3 regions of the Chromobacterium fluminis genome follow, and region 1 is predicted to be linked to each of the others. Evidence: predicted binding sites of a transcription regulator. Region 1 holds the regulator's gene; each other region holds the start of a gene.
What was found. The regulator FNR, encoded in region 1, switches genes on or off when oxygen is low (the NO sensors DNR and NnrR bind a similar motif). The targets are predictions, from matches to a motif close to TTGATNNNNATCAA.
Positions count from the first base shown of each region.

Region 1 (2,270 bases):
GGCGCCGCACATCGAACTGGTCGCCAGCAATCTGCCGGTGCGCGGTCCGGACGGCCGCACCGTCGGCGAATTCGACTTCCTTTTGCGCCTCGACGGCCAACCGCTGCATCTGGAAGCCGCCAGCAAGTTCTACCTGCAACTAGGCCGCAGCGCCGATACGCTGACCGGCCCCAGCCTGCGCGACGCCTGGGCGCTGAAAGCCCATAAGCTGCAGACCCAGCTGCGCCTGTCCCGCCATCCCGCGGCGCAAGCTGCGCTGCCGGCGGGCTTCGACGGCTGCGCTGTCGGCGCCCGGCTCAGCGGTTGGCTGTTCCACGCCCTGGACACCTCGCCGGAACCTCCGCCCGGCGCTCTGCCCCTCTACGGGCAATACTGGCCGCTGCGCGGCGACTGGCCTGCGTTGAACGCGGACTCCCGCTGGGCCTGGCTGCCCAGGCTCAGCTGGCTGGCGCCGGCGCGCCTCTCGCGGGAACACACCGCCGACGCGGCGGAACTGCGCGCGCGGCTGGAACAGGCCGAGGCGCCGCAGCTGCTGGCCGAACTGCAACCCGGCCCCGACGGCGACTGGCACGAAGTGGCGCGCGGCTTCGCCGTGCCGCCCGGATGGCCTCAAGAAGCGCCCTTGTCGCGGCTGCTGCGGCAAATCGCCGACTGCGCGCCGTCCCCATGAAAAAAGGCAAGCCCGATGGCTTGCCTAAGAACCTGTTTACAATCCGCTGCGCGTCGGCGATACGGCGTTGAAACCAGCTTCGAAATGCTCATGTACCACGTGTACATTCCGCTTTCTCAGCCGCTTTCGCCTTGTCTCGCCTTAGCTCGCAAGATCGTAAACACGCTCTTGCGTCTTTCACGACTCTGCCTAAGCGGCGGAATCAATGGCCGTTGGCGTGGGCGCAGCCGGAAATCAGCGCCTTCAACTCATCCACCATCACTAGCTGGATATGCTTATGGTCTACCGTGATCCAGCCTTGCTGCTGGAACTTGGACAGCGTGCGGCTGACGGTTTCCAGTTTCAACCCCAGGAAGCTGCCGATTTCCTCGCGGCTCATGCGCAGGATGAAATCATTGGCGGCGAAGCCCCGGGTGGACAGACGCTGGGACAAATTGAGCAAGAAAGCGGCTAGACGTTCTTCCGCCTTCATGTTGCCCAATAGCAACATTACATTTTGATCGCGAACGATCTCGCGGCTCATCAGTCGGTAGAAGTGGTGCTGCAAGGTGGGAATTTCGCGACCCAGGCTCTCCATGCGGCTGAACGGCAACTCGCACACCTCGCTGTCCTCCAGCGCGATGGCGTCGCAACCGTGAACATTGGCGGAAATGCCGTCCAAACCCATCAGTTCGCCGGACATGTGGAAGCCGGTCACCTGTTCGCGGCCGTCCTGGCTGGCCACGCTGGTCTTGAAGAAGCCGGTACGCACCGCGAACAGAGAGCGGAAGCCCTCGCCGCTTCGGAACAGGTATTCGCCGCGCTTCAAACGACGGCTCTGGCGGATCACCGCGTCAAGCTGGGTCAGCTCCTCGCGGTTGAGCCCCACAGGCAGACAGAGTTCCTTCAGGCTGCAGTTGGAGCAGGAGACCTTCAGGTTATGCAAAGAGATATGATTCTGATCGGACATGGCATGTTTAGTACAAGCTTGCGATGAAGCTTGACCCTTATCAAAGCGAAATTCGCAGGATTTCCGCAAATTTACCAGTCCACCAGAGGTTTTGCTATCCAAATACGACATGAAGACCACCCACCCATTTTCTCCTGCCCATTTTGAATTCGACCGCGCTCTGATTGAACGCCTCGACGGGACAGGTCCTAGATATACGTCATACCCGACAGCGGATCGCTTTACGCCGGGTTTTGCCGAAAGAGACTACATCCACTGGCTACGGCAGCGCAGCATCGGCGCCAACCGGAAACCTTTATCATTGTACGCTCATATACCTTTTTGCAACACTATCTGCTACTACTGCGGTTGCAACAAGATCATCACCAAGGACAGCGGCAAAGCCGACTTGTATCTGGACTACCTGGAAAAGGAAGTCCGGATGGTCGCCTCCTGTCTGGGCCGTCGAGAGCAGGTGATACAGCTGCATTTCGGCGGCGGCACCCCAACGTTCCTGTCCGACGCGCAACTGGAACGATTGATGACCTTGCTCAAGACTCATTTCGAGTTCTTGAAGGAGGGGGAGTATTCCATAGAAATAGACCCGCGCAAAGTCAGCGCGGCTACAATTTTCAAGCTGGCTGAATTCGGCTTCAACCGCATCAGCGTCGG
Region 1 is NZ_JAAOMA010000018.1:22,649-24,918, forward strand. Features, by position in the region: gene HA052_RS13830 (DUF1853 family protein) at 1-670, shown strand, start outside; gene fnr (fumarate/nitrate reduction transcriptional regulator Fnr) at 873-1,619, opposite strand; gene hemN (oxygen-independent coproporphyrinogen III oxidase) at 1,729-2,270, shown strand, end outside.

Region 2 (2,270 bases), on a different contig from region 1:
GTTCGCATGGGAACCAACCTCCTAGGTGGCCAACAAACACATTGCAGGAACTGGGCTTGAGCCGGCCTCTCCGCCAGCCAGCCTTAGAGACGGCATGATCAGTTGATAGGCTTTCTAATAAGGTTGGCCCGCATGACAGCGGCTCTGCTCAAGCTCGCGAAATGAAAAACATGAATCACGCCTCCACACTCGCCTACGTCGCGGCCGAAGCCGCCTCCAAACAGACCGTGCTGCGACAGCACCCCGGGCGCTACCTATTAAGCGCCGGCATGGCCGGCGCGCTGATCGCCGTCGTGCTCAGCGTCAGCCTCAAGCTGGGCCAGGTCTTCTTCGCCGTCGGCTCTCCCGGCTACTACATCGCCGTGGCCGGCTTCTTCGGCGTGGCCCTGGTCAGCATCATCGTTTGCAAGCTGGAGCTGTTCACCAGCAACGTCATGTACTTCAGCATCGGCGTGCTCAGCGGCGATTGCCGCGTGTGCAATCTGCTGCGCAGCTGGACCATGGTCTATCTGGGCAATTTGCTGGGCGTGTTGTTGTTCACCGCGGTGTTTGCCGGAGCGGGCGGCATGGGCAGCCTGCCGGCCGACCATCTGCTGTTCAACGTGGCCGCGCACAAGGTTCACGCCGGCGCTTGGGAAATCTTCTGGAAGGGCGCGCTGTGCAACTGGGTGATCTGTCTGGCGGTATGGGTGCCGTTGCGCATGGCCGGCGACGCGGCCAAGATGCTGATGATCCTGCTGCTGGTCTTCGTGTTCTTCTTCTCCGGCTTTGAGCACAGCATCGCCAATATGGCCTTCTTCTCGCTGGCCCTGTTGCACGGCATGCAAGGCCTGGACGCCGCCGCTATCCTGCACAATATGATTCCGGCCACCCTGGGCAATATCGCCGGCGGCGCGCTGGGCGTGGGCCTAGTGGTCTACTTGCTGGAGCGTCACACCCTGCCGGTGCGTCGCGAAGCCGCAAAACCGGCCGCGACGGCGCTCGGAAGCCGTGTTTGATGTTCGTTTTCGAATGTAATGCGCCGGCTACAATGACGGCGTGTTGATGGTGGATTTCAGGGTATTGAAAATAAAGCGTTTTTTAAGGAATTTTGCCGGCGCGGCACCCGGTTTGGAAACCGGGTTTTAGTCTGCGGCATTTGATCTTGATCAAACGATTTTTTTCGAAACCGAATGTACAATATGTTCAGTACTCAACATTTACTGATAGTTACTAGGAGGCACACATGGATGCTCTGAATCGTGACGCGACTCAAGCCAACCCCTGGCGCGATTTCACCGGTGGTGAATGGCAAAGCAAGGTGGATGTCCGCAACTTCATCCAGCTGAACTACAAGCCGTTTGAAGGCGACGCCAGCTTCCTGGCGCCCGCTACCGCGCGCACCCAAAAGCTGTGGGACACCCTGAGCGAGTTGCTGAAAGAAGAACGCGCCCGTGGCGTGCTGGACGTAGCCGCGGACCGCGGCAGCTCCATCACCGCGCATGACGCCGGCTACATCGACCAAGCCAGCGAAGTCATCGTCGGCCTGCAAACCGATGCGCCGCTCAAGCGCGCCATCATGCCCAACGGCGGTCTGCGCATGGTTGAAAACGGCCTGGAAGCCTTCGGCTTCAAGCTGGACCCGGTCATCAAGGACGTGTGGACCCACTACCGCAAGAGCCACAACCAGGGCGTGTTCGACACCTACACCCCGGACATCATGGCCGCGCGTAAATCCGGCGTGATCACCGGCTTGCCGGACGCCTACGGCCGCGGCCGCATCATCGGCGACTACCGCCGCGTGGCCCTGTACGGCACCGACTTCCTGCGCGCCGAACGCCAAAAAGTATTCCATGAGCTGGACGACGCCGTTTTCAACGAAGACGTGCTGCGCCTGCGCGAAGAACTGTCCGAACAATTCCGCGCGCTGGACGAACTGAAGCAAATGGCCGCCAAATACGGCTTCGACATCAGCCGCCCGGCCGTCAACGCCCGCGAAGCGGTGCAGTGGACCTACTTCGCCTACCTGGCCGCCGTGAAAGAACAAAACGGCGCCGCCATGTCCTTCGGCCGCGTCGCCACCTTCCTGGACGTCTACATCGAGCGCGATCTGGCCTCCGGCGCGCTGACGGAAGAACAAGCCCAGGAAATGATCGACGACCTGGTGATCAAGCTGCGCATCGTGCGCTTCCTGCGCACCCCGGAATACGACCAACTGTTCTCCGGCGACCCGACCTGGGTGACCGAATCCATCGGCGGCATGGGCGAAGACGGCCGCACCCTGGTGAGCA
Region 2 is NZ_JAAOMA010000032.1:56,404-58,673, forward strand. Features, by position in the region: gene HA052_RS19195 (formate/nitrite transporter family protein) at 171-998, shown strand; gene pflB (formate C-acetyltransferase) at 1,226-2,270, shown strand, end outside.
Region 2: pflB (formate C-acetyltransferase) is a predicted target of FNR. The motif match lies at 1,139-1,152, and genes of this name have one in related genera.

Region 3 (2,270 bases), on a different contig from region 1:
GGCGGGGTTCAGGCCGGTTTGCGCGCGCCGCGTCCGGTTTCGCTCTGGTGCTCCTGATGCCAGGCCTCCAGAGCCTCTTCCGCGTTCAGAATGTGTTGCCGCAAGAAGGCGGCGGCGCTGATTGCGTCCTTGCGGCGGCACAGTTCGAGCATTTCGCTGTGTTCGCGGTGGGCGCGGTCGCTGAAATTGGTCAGCAGAATCTGCATTCGCGTGTAGCGATCAGTGCGATTGTGAAGCTGCTCTATCAGCGCCAGGGTTTGCGGCCGGTTGGCCGCCTGATACAGCGCCAGGTGGAAGCGTGAATTCAGAATGCCCCAGGCGCCGACATCCCGTTGGCGCAGCGCCTCTTCGAATTGCGTCAGCAGCGCGCCGGCCGCGTCCAGGTCCGCCTGGGTTTGCCGCGGCACGGCCTCTAGCAACATATCGCATTCCAGCAGCACTCTCACCCGCAGCAATTCCATCACTTCCGGCAGCGACAGTTGGGCGATCACCGCGCCGCGCCGCTCGGTAATCGCCACCAATCCCTCTGCCTCCAGTTGGCGCAGCGCCTCGCGCAAGGGAACCCGGCTGACGCCCAATTCCTTGGACAGCGCTTCCTGGCGCAGTTGAGTGCCGGCAGGCCATTCTCCCAGCAAGATGCGCTGTCGCAGCGTGTCGGTCGTGGTGGCGGTGAGGGTTTGGCGCGGGGCGGTGGTTCGAGGCATGGTGGTGTCGACGGTTGGGATTCTCAAATTATCACAGGCGCGGGGTGGGCCGGCAATGGTCAAGGCAACGGTGGCTTGACTGCGGCCGGCTTTGATCTTTGTAGGTGCTGTTTACGGATCAGGCTTTAATTTTGTATTCAATTATCGATGGGTTTTTCGTTGTTTTCACAAGTTGATTTGGCGTTAAATATGTTGCAATGCAAGGTGATCAAAAAACAACAAGCAATAACTAGTTGATTTTATTGTGTAAAAAATTAATTTTGATGTAAATCAATGCTTTCTCATCGCTGTCTCCTTTCCATTTCATGTTGGCAAAATTGTATTCAAAAAATGATGGAGTTAGAGTGGCCCCATCACAAGCGAGGAGCAAGAACATGGCGGTGCGCGAATTCGAATGTCTCGATGGCCATACCTGCGGCAACCCCGTGAGGCTGGTGGTGAATGGTGGCCCGCAGCTGGAAGGAGAGACGCAGGCGGAGCGGCGTTTGGACTTCATTCGCCGCTATGACTGGATACGCACCGGCTTGATGTTCGAGCCGCGCGGCCATGCGCAGATGTCCGGCGCCTTCCTGTATCCGTCGACGCGGGAGGATTGCGACATCGCAGTGCTCTACATCGAGACCAGCGGCTGTCTGCCGATGTGCGGCCACGGCACCATAGGCGTGGTCACCATGGCGCTGGAGCACGGGCTGGTGACGCCGGCCGAGCCCGGCGTGTTGAACCTGGATACGCCGGCGGGCAAGGTGGCGGCGCAATATCGGATGGAGGGCGGCAAGGTTGCCGCGGTAACGCTGACCAATGTGCCGTCTTTTCTCTATCTGCGCGATGTGGAGGTTGAAGTGTCGGCGCTGGGGCGTTTGCGGGTGGACATCGCCTACGGCGGCAACTTTTATCCCATCGTCGAGGCGCAGCCGGGCTATCGCGACATGGCGGATTATTCGCCGGCGCAATTGGTGGCGATGGGACGTGAGCTGCGCGAATACCTGAACCGGCATTACGACATCGTTCACCCCTTGGACCCGAATATCAGCGGCGTCCGTCATTGCCAGTGGACCGGGGCGGCCAAGAACGCCGGCTCCAGCGCGGCCAACGCGGTGCTGTACGGCGAGTCGGCGCTGGACCGCTCTCCATGCGGCACCGGCACTTCGGCGCGGCTGGCGCAGCGCCATGCGCGCGGCCTGCTCGCCGTCGGCGAGAGTTTCGTCCACGAGAGCCTGATCGGCAGCCAGTTCGTCGGCCGCGTGCTGGCTGAGACTCAGGTTGGCGATTACCCGGCAATCGTGCCCTCGGTGCAGGGCTGGGCGCGCTTCACCGCTTACAACCGCATCCTGCTGGACGACGCCGATCCCTATGTTCACGGTTTCGAGGTGGCCTGAGCATGAGCGAGCGAATCATTGTCGTCGGCGCCGGCATCGTGGGCATCGCCACGGCGCTGCAATTGCGGCTGGCCGGCCTGGAGGTGTTGTTGCTGGACCGCGGCGAGCCGGCGCGGGAAACCAGCTACGGCAACGCCGGCGCGCTGGCGGTCAGCGATGTGATCCCGCTGGCCGAGCCCGGCGTCTGGCG
Region 3 is NZ_JAAOMA010000011.1:59,158-61,427, forward strand. Features, by position in the region: gene HA052_RS09805 (GntR family transcriptional regulator) at 9-704, opposite strand; gene HA052_RS09810 (4-hydroxyproline epimerase) at 1,079-2,080, shown strand; gene HA052_RS09815 (NAD(P)/FAD-dependent oxidoreductase) at 2,083-2,270, shown strand, end outside.
Region 3: HA052_RS09810 (4-hydroxyproline epimerase) is a predicted target of FNR. The motif match lies at 965-978, and genes of this name have one in related genera.